DNA from 2 places in the Micrococcus endophyticus genome. Region 2 is predicted to be linked to the other one. Evidence: predicted binding sites of a transcription regulator. Region 2 holds the regulator's gene; the other holds the start of a gene.

Region 1 (8,146 bases), 2.5 Mb from region 2:
GACAGGTGCAGGCGCGCCGCGATGGCCCGGACGGAGGCGCCCGTGAGCGCCTCGCGCAGCACGTCCGCCTCCCTCGGCGTGAGCGGCGAGGCACCGGCGGCCAGCGAGTCCACGGCGAGCGTCGGGTCCACCACCCGCTCGCCGCGCGCCGCGGCCCGGACGGCCTCGGCCAGGGCCTCGGCCGGGGTGTCCTTCACCACGAACCCCTGCGCCCCGAGCGCCAGGGCGCGGCCCAGGTAGCCGGGCCGTCCGAAGGTGGTGACCATGAGCACGGCGCAGTCCAGCCCCTGCGCGCGGAGCCGCTCGAGGGCCTGGAGCCCGTCCACCCCGGGCATCTCGATGTCCAGCAGCGCGACGTCCACGCCGTGGGCGGCCACGGCCTCGGGCACCCCCTCCCCGGAGCCCAGCTCCACGACCACCTCGAGGTCCGGCTCCGCCCCCAGGAGTGCCGCGAGGGCACCGCGGACCAGCGCCTGGTCGTCGGCCAGCAGCAGGCGCAGCGGTGCCGTGGCACTCGGCTCGGCGGGGCTCTGCTCGGTGCCCCGCGGCTCGGCACGGCCAGGAGCGCTCCCGATCCCCGGGTCTCGGCTCATGCTCGTCCCCTCTCCTCGTCCACCGCTGCCCAGCGCACCGCCACCGCGGTTCCCCGCCCGTCGAGCCCCGGGCCCACCTCGAGCCGCGCACCGGCGTCCGCGGCGCGGGCGGCGAGCGTCCGCGGGCCGGCGCCGCCGGCCGGTAGCCCCGTGCCGTCGTCGTGCACGGCGACGTGCCCGGCGTCCAATAAGATCCGCACCCGGGAGGCGCGGGCGTGGCGCAGCACGTTGGTGACGGCCTCGCGAAGACTCCACGCCGCGAGCGCCCGGCGGGCCTCCGGGACCTCCGCGACGGCGCCGTGGGGCGGCGCCTCGACGGCGATCCCCTGATCGCGCAGGGCGCCCACGGACTCGGAGAGCTGCGCGCCGAGCCGGGGGACGGCCAGGTCCGTGACGGCGGCGCGGGCCTCGGTGAGCGCGGCGCGGCTCAGGGCCACCACCTCGGAGGCCTCCGCCCGCGCCCGGTCCGGGTCGGCGGCGATGAGCCGCTCGACCAGCTGCGCCTTGACGTTGATGGCGGTGAGGGAGTGGCCCAGGATGTCGTGCAGGTCGCGGGCCAGTCGCTCGCGCTGGCCGGCGAGGGCGAGCTCCTGCCGCATGTCCGTCAGCTGCTCCTCGCGCCCGACGGCGAGGCGGATCACGAGCATCACGGCGGCGCCCACGGCGAGGTAGGCCAGCACGGCGGTCCGGCGGTCGTCGGTCGGGTACAGCGTCAGCGCCACCGCGGCCGTGACCGCGGCGGTGCCCACGGTCCCGAGGACGGCGAGCCGCATCGGGTGGGGGAACACCCACAGCGCCATGAGGAACGTGGCGTACAGCAGCGCCATGACACCGAGTGCCCCGGACAGGACCGTCAGGCACCCGGTGAGCACCGCGGTGTAGAGCAGCGTGCCCGCCCAGGCCGGGCGCCCCGGCAGGGGCCGGGGCACCACGAACGCGATGAGGTACACGGGGACGAAGACGGCCACGGCGGCCAGGCCGGCGATCGCGGCGCCGCGATCGGCGGCGTCCGGGTCCAGGACGCGCGGCACGAGGACGGCGATCGCGAAGCCGAAGGTGATGAGCCAGACCCCGCTGAAGCCCAGGGCCGAGGGCCACTCGCGGCGCGGGAGCACGACGGGACCCTCGGAGGCCGTGGCACCGGCCCGGCCCGCCGGCGTTCCGGCGGCCGGGAGCGGAGCGGACGCGGTGCCGCTGGGGCTCACGCGCGCGCCGTCCTGGACCGGGCGGCCACCAGGCAGATCAGCGCGAACACGATCGTCCAGGCCGCCAGGTTCACGAGCGGCAGCCAGAGCGGGTCGCCGGCCGGGGCCGCCCCGGGGCCCATCTGCGCGAGGTCGCCCTCGAGCTGGGGCCAGCGGGCGAGCACGCCGGCGCCGTACACCGGGGTGAAGCGGCCGATCTCCAGCATGATGCCCTCCAGCGGGACGAAGAGGTTGCCCAGGAACCCGAACACCACCAGCATGCCCGATGCGGCGCTCACCGCGGCCTCCGAGCGGAACAGCAGGGCGGCGGCGAGGCCGAACAGCGCGAAGGGCAGGGACGAGACCAGGGCGAGCACGCCCGTCGCCGCCCACGTGCCGGCGGTGTCCAGCTGGGCGCCGGTGAGGGCGCCCGCCGTGAACACGGCCACCACCGGCAGCGCCGCCGTCGCGAGCGCCACGAGGCACTTGCCGGCGAGGTAGGCGCCGGGGGTGAGGGCGGTGAGGGAGAGCTGGCGTCCCCAGCCGGTCTGCCGTTCGACGGCGGCCGACCCGGCGATCGACGTGGTGGCCATGACCGCGCCGTACACGGCCATGCCGGTCATGGTGTAGGCGGAGACGTCGCCGTGGCCGAGGGGCTGGTCGCCCCAGTCGGAGAGCGCTCCGAACATCAGGTACAGCGCCACGGGCAGGACCACGGTGAAGAACGTGGACTCCACGAGGCGCACGGTGCGGACGAACTCGCGCCCGGCATAGCCGAGCAGGCGGCCGGCGGGCGTGGTGGTGCGGACGGCGGCGGGGGTGCCGGGGGTGTTCATGCTCGGGCCTCCGGAACGGTCTCGGGCGAGGGCGCGGCGGAGTCCGTGCCCCGGGTGAGGGACAGGAACATCTCGTCGAGCGAGGGGCGCGTGACGGCCACGTCCCGCAGCAGACCGCGGGAGAGGACGTGCAGGGCGGCCTCGTCGCCGGTGACGGGGGCCTCGGCCGCCACGAGCACGCGGACGCGGTCCCCGCCCTCGGCGGGCTGGACCTCGACGGCGTCCGGCGCCAGTCCGAGCTCCGCAGCCAGGGCGTCGGGGGAGCCGGGGCCGGTCCAGCGGCCGGAGAGGGTGACCGCGCCTCCGGCGGCCAGGGCGTCCGGGGCGCCGTCGGCATGGATCCGGCCGTGCTGCATCAGCACGATCCGGTCCGCGAAGTCCTCGGCCTCGGGGAGGAAGTGCGTGGCGAAGACCACCGTGCGGCCGCGGGCCGCCTCGGCGTGCATGGCCTCCCAGAACCCGTGGCGGCCGCCGACGTCCATGCCGGCCGTGGGCTCGTCCAGGATGAGCAGCTCCGGGTCGGTGAGCAGGGCCAGGGCGAAGCGCAGGCGCTGCTGCTCACCGCCGGAGCAGGACTTCACCTTGCGCCGGGCCAGGCCCCGCAGACCGGCGCGGTCCAGGGCAGTGTCCACGCCGATGTGGCGGCGGTGGCAGCCGGCCACCATCGCGACCGTCTCGCGCACGCTGAGGTCCTTGAGCAGGCCGCCGGTCTGCAGGACGGCGCCCACGCGGCCCGCGCGCACCGCGGCGCCTGGGGCCTGGCCCAGGACACGGACGGAGCCGGAGCTGGGGGAGGAGAAGCCCAGGGCCATGTCCAGCAGAGTGGTCTTGCCGGCGCCGTTGGGGCCCAGCAGGGCCACCACCTGGCCGGCGGGGATGCTCAGGTCCACGCCGTCCACGGCGCGGACCGCGCCGAAGCGGCGGCTCACGCCGGCGGCGTGCAGGGCGGGTGCGGGGTCGGCGGGTGGGGTGTCGGGGTGGGCGAGGTCGGGGACGGGATCGGTGCGGCTCATGCCCCCAGTCTTCGCGGCCGGGGCCCCGCCCGGATGCGGCAGGCGTCAGGATCCGGGCATGACGGATGTCAGGGGTGGAGGGCCCACCGCCCGGCCGCATGCGTTCGGCGGCGGCCGACCGCTCAGCGGTCGACCGGCGGCTGCCCCTCCGCCCGCCGCCACGCGAGCACGGTGAGCACCAGGCCGGCCGCGCCGATGCCCACGAGCACCAGCCCGACGGCGGGCAGCCCGATCCGGGCGCCCAGCAGGCCGGCCAGCGGGTAGGTGAGCAGGAAGCAGGCATGGGAGAGCGAGAACTGCGCGGCGAACACGGACGGGCGGCTCTGCTCGGTGCTGTTCCGGCGCAGCAGGCGCGCGGACGGGGTGAGCACGGCGGCGGTGGCGGCGCCCATCAGCGCCCACAGCACGAGCAGCCCGGCCCACTGCGCGCCGGCGTCCAAGCCGGTCATGGCCCCGACGGCGGCCAGCAGCAGCACAGGCAACGTGGCGGCGCCGGCGAGCATCACCCGGCGGTCCGGGACGGCGTCCAGCACACGCGGCAGGCCGAGCGCCACCACCATGGAGCCGCCGCCGTACGCGGCGAGCAGCAGCGCCACGTCCTGCTGCGGGCGGCCGAGGTCCGCCTGCACGAGCACCACGGTGTTGACGATCACCATCGCCGTCGTCGTCGCCACCACGAGGTTGACGCCGAGCAGGCCGCGCAGCTCGAGCCGCGCCCAGTAGGCCCGGGTGCCCCGGGTGAGCCGGTCCAGGAACGGGGCCGGCTCCGGGGCCTGGATCGCGGGGAACCGGGCCAGCGCCACGAGCGCGGCGGACACGAGGAAGCCGATCACCGTGCCGAAGAACAGGTTGTTGTACGCCATCACCGTCAGCAGGGCGGCGGCGAGTAGGGGGCTGATGAGCGATTCGAGGTCGTAGGCCAGGCGGGAGAGGGAGAGGGCCCGGGTGTACTCGCGCTCGTCCGGCAGCACGGAGGGGATCACGGCCTGGAAGGTGGGCGTGAAGGTGGCCGAGGCGGACTGCAGCAGGAAGATCAGGATGTAGGTCTGCCAGGCCTCGGTGACGAAGGGCAGGGAGACGGCGACGCCGGCGCGCACCAGGTCCGCGCCGATCAGCACGCGGCGGGCGGGCAGGCGGGACACGAGTGCCGTGGTCACGGGGGAGACGAGCACATAGGCGACCATCTTGATGGCCATGACGGTGCCCATGACGATGCCCGCGTCGGACCCGGCGATGTCGTAGGCCAGCAAGCCCAGGGCGACGGTGAGCAGGCCGGTGCCCAGCAGCGCGATGATCTGCGCGCTGAACAGCCTGGCGTAGGTGGGGTTGCGCAGGACGGCGAGCATGGGTCTCTCCTGGAGGGCGGCGGGGACGACGACGGCGGGGCGCGGCGTGGGCGCTCAGTCCCGGGGCGCGTGGGTGTGGCGGAGGGGCTGGCCGGGGCCGGCGGAGTGTTCGGCCTGCCGGATGGCCTCGAGGACCAGGGTGACGGCGTGCTCGTCGGTGAGCCGGTAGAGGACGCGGGTGCCCTCGTGGCGGGTGGTGACCATGCGGGCCATGCGCATCTTGGCCAGGTGCTGGGAGACGGCGGCCGGCTTGCGGTCCACGGCCTCGGCGAGGGCGTTGACGGGGAGCTCCTCATCGCGGTGGAGGGCGAGCACGAGGCGGATGCGGGTGGCGTCCGAGAGGAGGCGCAGGACCTCGGCGGCCATCTCCACGTGGTCGGGGAAGAGCTCGGGGGTGCCGCTTATTTTCGTATCTGCATGCATACGCAGATACTAGGGCATGAGGGCGGTGGAGGTGTCATCCGAAGATTGAGCGGAGTTCACTCAACTTGGGGGAATAGGTCTCCGGCGGGGTGTGTTGTGAGGGGCAGACGTCGCGGTCCGCGGCGCCACCCGACCACTGAGGAGAGTGAACCGACATGGCCCGTCCCATCGATCCCTTCCGCGAGATGGAGCGCCCCTTCCGTGAGATGGAGCGCCTCGTGAACGGTCTGACCCGCACCAGCGGCACCGCGTCCATGCCCATGAACCTGTTCCGCGAGGGCGACCGCTTCGTGGCGGAGGTCGAGCTGCCCGGCGTGGACCCGACCTCGATCGACGTCGACGTGGAGGAGCGCACCCTCACCGTGCGCGCCGAGCGCAAGGAGAGCCCGGCCGGCGAGGACCGCCGCTGGCTCACCCGTGAGCGCTCCGCCGGCACCTTCGCCCGCCAGCTCACCCTCGGCGAGGGCCTGGCCCTGGACCGCATCGAGGCGGACTACGAGGACGGCGTCCTCACCCTGACCATCCCGGTGGCCGAGCAGGCCAAGCCGCGGAAGATCTCGGTGAAGCACTCGGGCGCCGGGGCCGGCGCGGGGCAGACCGTGCCCGGCGAGACCGCCGAGGTCGAGGAGCGCTCGGCCGAGCAGGAGGCCGCCCAGAACGGCGGTGCCCCGCAGGCCTGATCGCCTCCGGTTCACAGCGCTGAGCCCGACGGGGCCGTCCGCACGGACGGCCCCGTCGTCGTGTCCGGGGTGCGCCGTAGGATCGCCGCCATGGTGAAGAAGCTCGAACAGAACATGGGCGCGGACGCCATGCGCGCCGCCACCGGGCGCGACCACGCGGGCTGGCGCGCCGTGCTGCAGGAGGCCGGGGCGCAGCAGTGGTCCCACTCCCGGATCGCGGCCTACCTCGTGGAGGAGCACGTCGTGGACGGGTGGTGGGCGCAGGGCATCACCGTGGACTACGAGCAGGCGCACCAGGGGCGGCTGCCTGGCCAGCAGACGGACGGCACGTTCAGCGTGGGCCTGACCCGCACGGTGCCGGGGGAGCGGCTGGAGGCGCTCGCCCGGGTGGAGGCGACGGTGAGCGCCGTCCACGGCGAGCCGCACGGCAGGAACATGGGGGCGAGCCAGCCGGTGGTGCGGTGGCGGCTTCCCGACGGCGGCCGGCTCGCCGCCGCCGCGCAGGCCCCGAACAAGACCGGCACCCCCGTGAACCTCACGATGCAGAGGCTGCCGGACGCGGCCGCCGTCGAGCCGACGCGACGCGCGCTCGAGGAACTGCTGGAGGCCGCCCGCTCCGGCGAGGGTCCGGTGGCGACGCCCGGACGGTGAGGCGGGGGAGCGGGGCCCGCGGAGCGAGGCCGCACCGGTAGACTCACAGACCGTGGCTTTGACTATCGGATTCGTGGGACTGCCCAACGTGGGCAAGTCGACCCTGTTCAACGCGCTGACGCGCCAGACCGTGCTCGCGGCGAACTACCCGTTCGCGACGATCGAGCCGAACGTGGGCGTGGTGAACCTGCCGGACGAGCGGCTGCCCCAGCTGGCCGAGATCTTCGGCTCCGAGCGCATCCTGCCGGCCACGGTGTCCTTTGTTGACATCGCCGGCATCGTCAAGGGCGCCTCCGAGGGGGAGGGCCTGGGCAACCAGTTCCTGGCGAACATCCGCGAGGCCCACGCGATCGCCCAGGTGGTGCGCGCGTTCGACGACGGCGACGTCGTCCACGTGGACGGCAAGGTGGACCCGGCCTCGGACATGGAGACCATCAACACCGAGCTGATCATCGCGGACATGCAGACCGTGGAGAAGGCGATCCCGCGCGTCGAGAAGGAGGTCAAGGGCAAGAAGAAGGAGCCCGCCGACCTCGAGGCGCTCAAGGCTGCGCTCGCGGTGCTGGAGCGGGGCGAGACGATTTTCGCCGCGAAGGACAAGGACAAGTTGGACATGGACCGGCTGCGGGAGCTGAGCCTGCTCACCGCCAAGCCGTTCATCTACGTGTTCAACTCCGACGAGGGTGTGCTGGGGGATGAGGCCAAGCAGCAGGAGCTGCGCGATCTGGTGGCCCCCGCCGACGCCGTGTTCCTGGACGCCAAGCTCGAGTCCGACCTCGTGGAGCTCTCCGAGGAGGAGGCCGCCGAGATGCTGGAGATGGCCGGGCAGGACGAGTCCGGGCTGGACCAGCTGGCCCGCGTGGGCTTCTCCACCCTTGGCCTGCAGACCTACCTGACGGCCGGGCCCAAGGAGACGCGCGCCTGGACCATCCCGGTCGGCGCGACGGCGCCGGAGGCCGCCGGCGTGATCCACACCGACTTCCAGCGCGGCTTCATCAAGGCGGAGATCGTGAGTTTCGATGACCTCATTGCTGCCGGGTCCATGGCCGACGCCAAGGCCGCCGGCAAGGTGCGCATGGAGGGCAAGGACTACGTGATGAAGGACGGCGACGTGGTGGAGTTTAGATTTAATGTCTGATTCCGCGTGATTCTGCGGTTCTGGGTGCCATAACGAGTCTGGTTCACACAGTATTACGGCAGGAGTGGCAGGAGCTGTGGTACGTGTGGCAGTCGGCATGGCACGGGTGCGGCGGCGAGCGAGGGAAGAGCCCCGCCGGACTACTCCGGCGGGGCTCTTGGCGTCTGTTGGCCGCGCGGGGCGCTATGTGCCCGCCTGTCGCACTGGGAGCGAGGAGGGGTCCACGGGTGCCGATAGATGAGCGGGAGGCCCTGTGTTTGCTCATCGAGACGCAGTCGAAGC
Region 2 (8,146 bases):
ATCTCCATCCCGGCCGGCATCGAGCGCATGCACCTGGGCATGTTCACCCTCTTCACCACGCTCGGCTCCCTGATCTGGAACGCGATCTTCGTGTACGGCGGCTACGCCCTCGGCGAGCGGTTCCACCTCGTCTCCGACTACGCCGACGTCTTCTCCAACGTCGTGGTCGTCCTGATCCTGGCGTTCCTCGTGGTGTGGGTCGTGCTGCGCCTGCGCCGCAACGCCCGCCGCGCCAAGGACCCGGACTGGCACCAGCCCACCGCGGACGAGATGGCCGCCCGCGTCGACGCCATCCTGGAGAGCTCCGACCACCGGAAGTGAAGCCCATGAGCACCCCCGCCTCCCCCTCCGCCCGCCGCGCCCGCGCCGCCCTGGGCCTGGCCGCCGTCGCGCTGGTGGCGCTGAGCGCGTGCGCGCGCACCGAGCCCGCGCCGGAGCCCGCCCCGTCCACGGCGTCGGCCACCGCGCTGCCGCCCATGGACATGGCGCCCTTCACCGTGGACGTGCCCTCCCTGGACCTGGACCAGGTGCCGGGCGCGAGCATCGCCGTCCTCGAGGGCACGGACCCGGACCACCGCGGCGCGTGGCTGCAGGTGCCCGAGGCGCCCGCCTGGACGGAGGCCATGGCCGGCTCCGTGCGCGGCCAGATCGACGACTACCGCCGGGACACGGACCGCGGCGCGGACCCCCGCCTGGAGGTGCAGCCCCGGCTCGCCGTGGTGGGCGAGGACATCGCCGCGGCCCGCCTGCTCTCCACGGAGACCCGGGGCACGGACTCCGTCTCCAGCTCGCACGTGGTCTGGTACTCGGCCCGCGAGGACCGGGTGCTCGAGACCCGGGACCTCTTCACGGACGAGGGCTGGGACGCGTTCCGCACCGAGGTCCGCCAGCGCATGAAGAACGACCCGGACGTGGTCCGCGAGCGCCTCGCCTCGGCCGTGGACTCCCCGGAGCTGGTGGAGAACCGCCGCATCTGGGACGCCGTGGTGCTGCTGCCGGACGGCAGCGTGATGCTGGAGGCGGACCAGGCGTCCATGGCCCCGGCCGCCGCCGGTGTCCTCACCGTGCGCATTCCGCGGGACACGGCCGCCCCGTGGCTCTCGGACCTCGGCGACGCCGCCACGGACGCCGCGCGGACGCCCGCGGACCTGCGCCTGCCGGACCGCTCCACGCCGTCGCCGTCGACGTCGGCCCCCGAACCGGCCGAGTCCTCGTGGACCCCGGAGGCGACCGGCGCCCCGGTCCCGCCGCGCGTGCCGGTGCCGGACCCCACGACGACGGCCCCGTCCGTCGACCCGGGCGGGGACCGCGACCCGTCCACCTCCTCGGCCCCGCCCTCCTCCCGCCCGGGGACAACGGCGCCGGCCCCATTGCCGGACCCCACCACCCCGGACCCCACCACCTCGGACCCCACCACCTCCGCGCCGACCGCCCCGGAGCCCGACCCCTCGACGACGACGGCGCCCCCGCGCCCGGCGCCGACCAGCCCGACACCCACGCCGACGCCGACCCCGTCGACTCCCACGCCGACGCCGACCAGCCCGACGCCCACGCCGACGCCGACCAGCCCGACGCCCACGCCGACGCCGTCGAATCCCACGCCGACGCCCACGACGCCCACCCCGACCCCGACCGAGACGGGGACCACGGCCCCGCCGACCGACCCGGAGCCGGAGCCCGAGCCGGAGCCGACGACGCCGCAGCCGAGCGCCACGAGCGCCTCCGGCCCCGGGACCCCGGGCGCGCCGGGCCGGCCGTCCGACCCCGGGGTGCCCGGGCCGCCCTCGGACCGGGGCGTGCCCGGCCCGCCGGCGCCCAGCTCCTCCCCCGCGCCCTGACCTGACCCGACGCCCTCCGGCGCCCCCGTCCGACCGCCTCGGACGGGGGCGCCGGAGCCGTGTCCGGGCCCGTGGGAGGATCGAGGCGATGACTGAGCAGCCTCCCGCCCCCGACGCCCCCTCCCGTGACACCCCCGCCGACGACGGCCGTGACGGCGTCCTCGCGCCCCACGAGCGCGCCCACGAGCACGACCACAACCGGGACAAGGACCCCGCGCTCATGCGCCGGGAGCCGGTCTCCTTCGTGCGCCGCGGCGCCCGCCTGAACTCCGGCCGCCAGGCCGTGTGGGACCGTCAGGCGCAGCGGGTGCTCGTGGACGTGCCGCGCGAGCGGGGCGCCACGTCCGTGGCCCGGGACGCGCGCCTGGACTGGGACGCGGCCTTCGGCCGGCGGGCGCCCCTGCTGGTGGACATCGGCTCGGGCCTGGGCGAGTCCACCGCCCAGGCGGCCGCGGACCGGCCGGACTGGAACGTGCTCGCCGTGGAGGTGTACGTGCCGGGCCTGGCCGCGCTGATGACCCGCGTGGAGCAGGGCGGCCTGGAGAACGTGCGCGCCGTGGAGGCCAACGCGCCGGAGCTGATGGACCACCTGCTCGCGCCGGGCTCGGTGTCCGAGGTGTGGGTGTTCTTCCCGGACCCGTGGCACAAGAAGCGCCACCACAAGCGCCGTCTCGTCTCCCCCGCCTTCGCGGACCGCGTGGCCCGCGTGCTGGCCCCCGGGGGCGTGCTTCGCCTGGCCACGGACTGGTCCGGCTACGCGGTCCGGATGCGCGAGGTCATGGAGGCCCACCCCGAGTTCAAGAACCTGCACCCCGGCCGGGCCGCCGGCGAGGAGTCCCCCCTGACGCGGGTGCGCCGGGAGGGCCGCGAGGCCGAGGTCGGGGCGCAGCCGCTGCCGGCCGGCTGGGAGAGCGCCGCCGAGGACGAGCGGCCCCTGCGCGCGGGCCTGGGCGAGGCGCTCGAGGCCGCCGTCGCCGAAGACCCCGTGGACCACGAGGGCGGCTGGGCGCCCCGGTTCGAGGGTCGGCCCGTCACCAGCTTCGAGGCCAAGTCCCGCCGCGCCGGCCGCCTCGTGTTTGACCTGTCGTACGCCCGGCGCTGAGGCACGCCCCGCCGCGACGCTCCGCCACGACTCTCCACCGCCATCGATCGAAGGACCTCCCATGGACCCCGCACACTATCCCCACGACACCCATCCGGGTCTGGTCCCCGGCATCGCGGTGGACGAGAACCGCCATCGCTTCGGGCTGGACCCTGTGGTCTTCGGCATCACCGCCGTGCTCGTCGTCGCGTTCGTCGCGTGGGGCCTGCTCGCCCCCGCGAGCGTGGGCGCCGCCTCCTCCGCCGCGTTCGGCTGGGCGATGACCAACGCGGGCTGGCTGCTCAACGCCGCCGTCGGGCTCGCCGTGATCGCGATGCTGTACATCGGCTTCTCCCGCTTCGGCCGGATCCGGCTGGGCCGCGACGACGAACGCCCCGAGTTCTCCCGCTTCGCCTGGGTGTCCATGATGTTCGGCGCCGGCATCGGCGTGGGCATCTTCTTCTACGGTCCTTCTGAGCCGCTGGCCCACTACCTGTCCCCGCCGCCGCACACCGCGGCGGCCGAGACCCCGCAGGCCCTGCACATGGCCATGGCGCAGTCCCACTTCCACTGGGGCGTGAGCGCGTGGGCCATGTACGCGCTGGTGGGCGGGGCGATCGCCTACAGCTCCTACCGGCGCGGGCGCGTCACGCTCATCTCCTCCGTGTTCCGCAGCCTGTTCGGCGCGCGGCAGGCCGAGGGCACCGCCGGCCGGATCGTGGACATGTTCGCGATCGTGGCCACCCTGTTCGGCACCGCCGCCACGCTCGGGCTGGCCGCCGTCCAGATCGGCCAGGGCGTGCAGATCGTGGCCGGGCTGGACGGGGTCTCCAACACGCTGCTGATCGTCATCATCGCGGTGCTCACGGTGGCGTTCGTGGTGTCCGCCGTCTCCGGGGTGTCCCGCGGCATCCGTTACCTGTCCACCACGAACATCGTGCTCACCCTGGGCATGGTGCTGTTCGTGTTCATCGCCGGCCCCACCCTGTTCCTGCTCAACCTCATCCCTTCGGGCGTGGTGGAGTACGCGGACCGCTTCCTGGAGATGTCCGGCCGATCGCTGTCCTGGGGCGCGGCCACGGTGGAGTTCCAGTCCTGGTGGACCGCCTTCTACTGGGCCTGGTGGATCGCGTGGACCCCGTTCGTGGGCGTCTTCCTGGCCCGCATCTCCCGCGGCCGCACCCTGCGCGAGTTCGTGGCCGTCGTGCTGGCCGTGCCCACCTCCATCCTGGTCTTCGCCTTCACCGTGCTGGGCGGCGCCTCCATCTGGATGCGCCGCCAGGGCGAGGCCGCCTTCGACGGCGCCGCGAGCCCCGAGGCGCAGCTGTTCGCCCTCTTCGACCGCCTGCCGCTCGCCGAGATCACGCCGTTCGTGGTGATGGCGATCCTCGCGATCTTCTTCGTCACCTCCGCGGACTCGGCCTCCGTGGTGATGGGCACGCTCTCCTCGCGCGGTGACCCCGCGCCACGGCGGACGGTGACCGCGTTCTGGGGCCTGATGATGATGGGCATCGCCGTGGTGATGCTCCTGGCCGGCGGCGAGGACACCCTCGCGGCGCTGCAGAACCTCACCATCCTCATCGCGCTGCCGTTCTCGATCGTGTTGATCCTGATGATCGTCGCGTTCCTCAAGGACCTGTCCACGGACCCCTCCGCCATCCGCGGGGACTACGCGGACACGGCCCTGTCCAACGCGGCCCGCCGCGGCATCGAGGAGTACGGCGACGACTTCGAGATCGCCGTCCGCCGCGCCCCCTCCGGCCGCGGAGCCGGCGCGGACTTCGACTCCACCGCCGAGGAGGTCACCGACTGGTACCGGCGCACGGACGAGGACGGCAACCCCGTCGACTACGACTACGAGACCGGCACGTGGGCGGACGGCTGGACGCCCGACGACGACGGGGCGCCGGCGGAGGACGCCCCGGACGTCGACGTCCCCACGGCTCCGACGTCCGACGGCACCCCGCCGTCTCCGTCGCCTGACGCCTCCACGGCGGCCCGGACCGTGGAGCGGCCGTAGGCCATGGGTACGCCCACGCAGCGGGCTCGTCACGACGGGGAGTCCGGACTGGCGCTCGCCGCCGTCGTCGCCGCGACCCGCGATCACCGCATGACGTTCCCGATCGAGGCGCGGGTGCGCCGCGTGACCCCGAACCTGTCAGTGCCCGAGCTGTACGAGGTCCGGGCCCGCGGCCGCGACGGCCGCTTCGAGGCGACATCAGCGGCGTGCGATCTGTCCTACAACCCCCGTACGGGACGCGAGCGCCTGGTGGTCCCTCCGTCCACCGGGCAGCCGGGCTTCACCCGGGAACGGGACTGGCCGTGGTTCTCCCCGACCCACAGCGTGTTGGCCATGGTGACGCGGACGCAGCTGGAGGACGACCTCTACACCCTCGAGGCCGCGCGCGTGGTCATAGACGCGAGCGTCACCGGGCCCGTCGTCGGCCCTGCCCTGCCCGGATGGCCGCGGGCGTTCGCCCCCTAGGAGGCCTCCGGCGGCAGCGGCAGGCCGGCCGTGACGCGGGCCGTGGCCGCGAGGGTCACCGTACCGGGGTCGCGGTAGCCGCGCGGGGCGTCCGCCCCGGCCGCGGGCGACCAGCGGGCGGTGCGGTGGCCGTGCACGGCCGCGCCCTCGAGCCCCGGCCGCGGGGTCACCGGCAGCAGGACGGCGTCCGTCCAGTCCCGGCGTCGGCCCAGGGCACGGCCCACGCGGGCCAGCACGTCGCCCGGGGCCTGGGCGCGGAACACGCGGCCCGAGGGCAGGCCGAGCCGGCCCGCCCGGGCCGCGAGCGCGGCGGGCAGGCCCACGGCCCCCGAGACCACAAGCGCCTCGACCGGGCGCTCGGCCGGCCGGGCGGCGTAGCGGGCGGTGTCCTGGGCACCTGCCTCGGCGACGGCGTCCTCGGGTTCCTCGACGTCGTCCGGCTGCAGCCCCGCTTCGACCAGCAGGCGCAGCGCGTGCCCGGCCACGAGGGAGCCGTAGGAGTGCGCCTCGATCGCCCCGTGCAGCGCGGTGCCACGGGCGCGCAGGGGCGGGCGGCCGTCGTCGTCGGGGTCCCCGGCGCCGGCCCGGGCGAAGTCCCACCAGGCGGCGACGTCGTCGGCGAGGCGCTCGCCGCCTCGACGGCCGGGCCCGTCCAGGAGGACCCGCCACGGGGTGGGGGCTGCGTAGCCGAGCCAGGCCAGCACCGCGGGGCGGGGGGCGCCGGCGGCCCGCTGGGCGGCGGCCAGCTGGGCGGCCTCGCGGGCCGTGCCCCACATGGCGGTGTGTGGGCGGATGCCCATGCCGGAGACGAGCCAGGTCAGGTGCGTGGCCTCGGCCGGATCCCCGGCGGCCACCACGGCCCACGGGCCGTCCGGTCCCTCCAGCGCGTAGCCCAGCAGGTGCCGGGCCGGCAGCCCGGGGTCCATGCCGGCGGGCTTGAGCGCGTGGACGATCCCGTCCAGGGCGCTGCGCGCGCGGGCCCCGAGCTCCTGGCGCCGGGCCATGTCCGCCCGGAGCCGGGCGACCGCGCGGGCGCGCCCGGCGGCACCGAACGCGGCCGGGCTCAGTCCTGCGGCGGGTTCCACACGAGCACCCGGCGGGGGCGGGCCGTGCCGGTGGGCAGCGCGCGCACGACGGCGGAGCGCGGCGCGGGGTGCGCCCGTCCGGCGTCCTCCCCGGCGGCCTCGCGGCGGGCGTCCTGGCGGGCCTCGGCGCGATTCGGATAGCGGGCCGAGACGTCGCCGCCGGAGCCCACGGTGAAGACGCGGGCCAGGCGGGAGGCGTGGTGGAGGCGGTCCACCTGGGCCGCCAGCTCGACCACGGTGTCCTGCAGCTGCTCGACCTCGCGCTGCAGCGCGATCACGCGGCGGATGCCCTCCAGCGAGATGCCTTCGCGGCTCAGGGCCTGCACGGTCTGCAGCCGCTCGACGTCGGCCAGGGAGTAGCGGCGGTGCCGTCCGCCCTGGCGCGCGGGGACCACGAGGCCGAGCCGGTCGTACTGGCGCAGGGTCTGCGGGTGCATGCCCGCCATCTCGGCGGCCACGGAGACCACGAAGACGGGGGCGTTCCGGTCAAGACCCCGCTCGCGGCCCCGGTCCGCCCGGGCGGCGCCGTCGCGGGCGCTCACCAGGCGGCCTTCCGGGCCAGCTCCCGCCGCGGATCGTCGCCGGCCAGGGCGGACTGCAGGGCCTCGACGGCGGCGCGGGCGTCGTCGTTGAGCTCGGTGGGCACGGTGACGTGCAGCTCCACGAGCAGATCACCCGTCGTCGTCCCGCGCTCGACACCGCGGCCCTTCAGGCGCAGCACGCGGCCGGACTGGGAGCCCGCCGGCACCTTCATCTTCACGGGGCGCTCCAGCGTGGGCACCTCGATCGTGGCCCCGAGGGCGGCCTCGGGGAAGGTGACGGGCACGGTGATGCGCAGGTCGTCCCCGTCCCGGTGGAAGAACTCGTGCTCGCGCACGTGCACGGTGACCAGCAGGTCGCCGCGGCCGGCCGCACCGGGCGCGCCCTTGCCGCGGGCACGGACCTTCTGGCCGTCGCGGATGCCCTTCGGGATCTTCACCTCGATCGTCTCGCCGTCCGCAGCGCGCAGGGACACCGTGGTGCCCTGGATCGAGCCGCGGAAGGAGATCGTGGTGGTGGCGGTGCGGTCCGCGCCCTTCGTGGGGCGCGGCCGCGCGTAGCCGGCATCGCCGAAGCCGCCGGGGCCGAAGCCGCCGGTCTGGCCGGCGGCGCCGCCGAACATCCCGCCGAACAGGTCCGACAGGTCGGGCCCGGACTGCGTGGTGCGGGGGCCGCCCCCGCCTCCGAACATGCCGCCGAAGACGTCCTCGAAGCCGCCGCCGCCGGCACCGCCCGGGGCGGAGAACCGGGCGCCGCCGCCCATCGCGCGGATCGCGTCGTACTCCTGGCGCTCCTGGGGGTCGCTCAGGACGGCGTACGCCTCCGAGATCTCCTTGAACTTCTTCTCGGCCGCCTCGTCCCCGGGGTTCTGGTCCGGGTGGTGGGTGCGAGCGAGTTTGCGGTAGGCCTTCTTGACGTCCGCTTCGGAGGCGTCCTTGGACACCCCGAGGGTCGCGTAGAAGTCCTTGTCCATCCAGTCCTGCGAGGCCATGGTGCCTCCTCTCGGGTCAGTCGGTCAGGGGATCGGCCGGCGCCGGGCGGGCGCCGGCCGAGCGGGTCACTCGTCTCCGGCGGAGACCATCACCTGGGCGGCGCGCAGCACGCGGCCGTCCCGGAC

The links. The regulator HspR, encoded in region 2, represses chaperone genes until heat shock. The targets are predictions, from matches to a motif close to AAGTTGAGTCNNNNNGACTCAACTT.
Region 1: HDA33_RS01265 (Hsp20/alpha crystallin family protein) is a predicted target of HspR. The motif match lies at 5,438-5,462, and genes of this name have one in related genera.

What each region holds. Positions count from the first base shown of each region.
Region 1 is NZ_JACHMW010000001.1:249,980-258,125, forward strand. It holds gene HDA33_RS01235 (response regulator transcription factor) at 1-593, opposite strand, end outside; gene HDA33_RS01240 (sensor histidine kinase) at 590-1,708, opposite strand; gene HDA33_RS01245 (ABC transporter permease) at 1,795-2,613, opposite strand; gene HDA33_RS01250 (ABC transporter ATP-binding protein) at 2,610-3,626, opposite strand; gene HDA33_RS01255 (MFS transporter) at 3,749-4,972, opposite strand; gene HDA33_RS01260 (ArsR/SmtB family transcription factor) at 5,027-5,395, opposite strand; gene HDA33_RS01265 (Hsp20/alpha crystallin family protein) at 5,551-6,075, shown strand; gene HDA33_RS01270 (hypothetical protein) at 6,166-6,726, shown strand; gene ychF (redox-regulated ATPase YchF) at 6,779-7,864, shown strand.
Region 2 is NZ_JACHMW010000001.1:2,701,168-2,709,313, reverse strand. It holds gene HDA33_RS12530 (DedA family protein) at 1-321, shown strand, start outside; gene HDA33_RS12525 (hypothetical protein) at 327-1,838, shown strand; gene trmB (tRNA (guanosine(46)-N7)-methyltransferase TrmB) at 1,927-2,940, shown strand; gene HDA33_RS12515 (BCCT family transporter) at 3,002-4,939, shown strand; gene HDA33_RS12510 (hypothetical protein) at 4,943-5,404, shown strand; gene HDA33_RS12505 (alpha/beta hydrolase) at 5,401-6,408, opposite strand; gene HDA33_RS12500 (heat shock protein transcriptional repressor HspR) at 6,468-7,031, opposite strand; gene HDA33_RS12495 (DnaJ C-terminal domain-containing protein) at 7,028-8,020, opposite strand; gene HDA33_RS12490 (nucleotide exchange factor GrpE) at 8,087-8,146, opposite strand, start outside.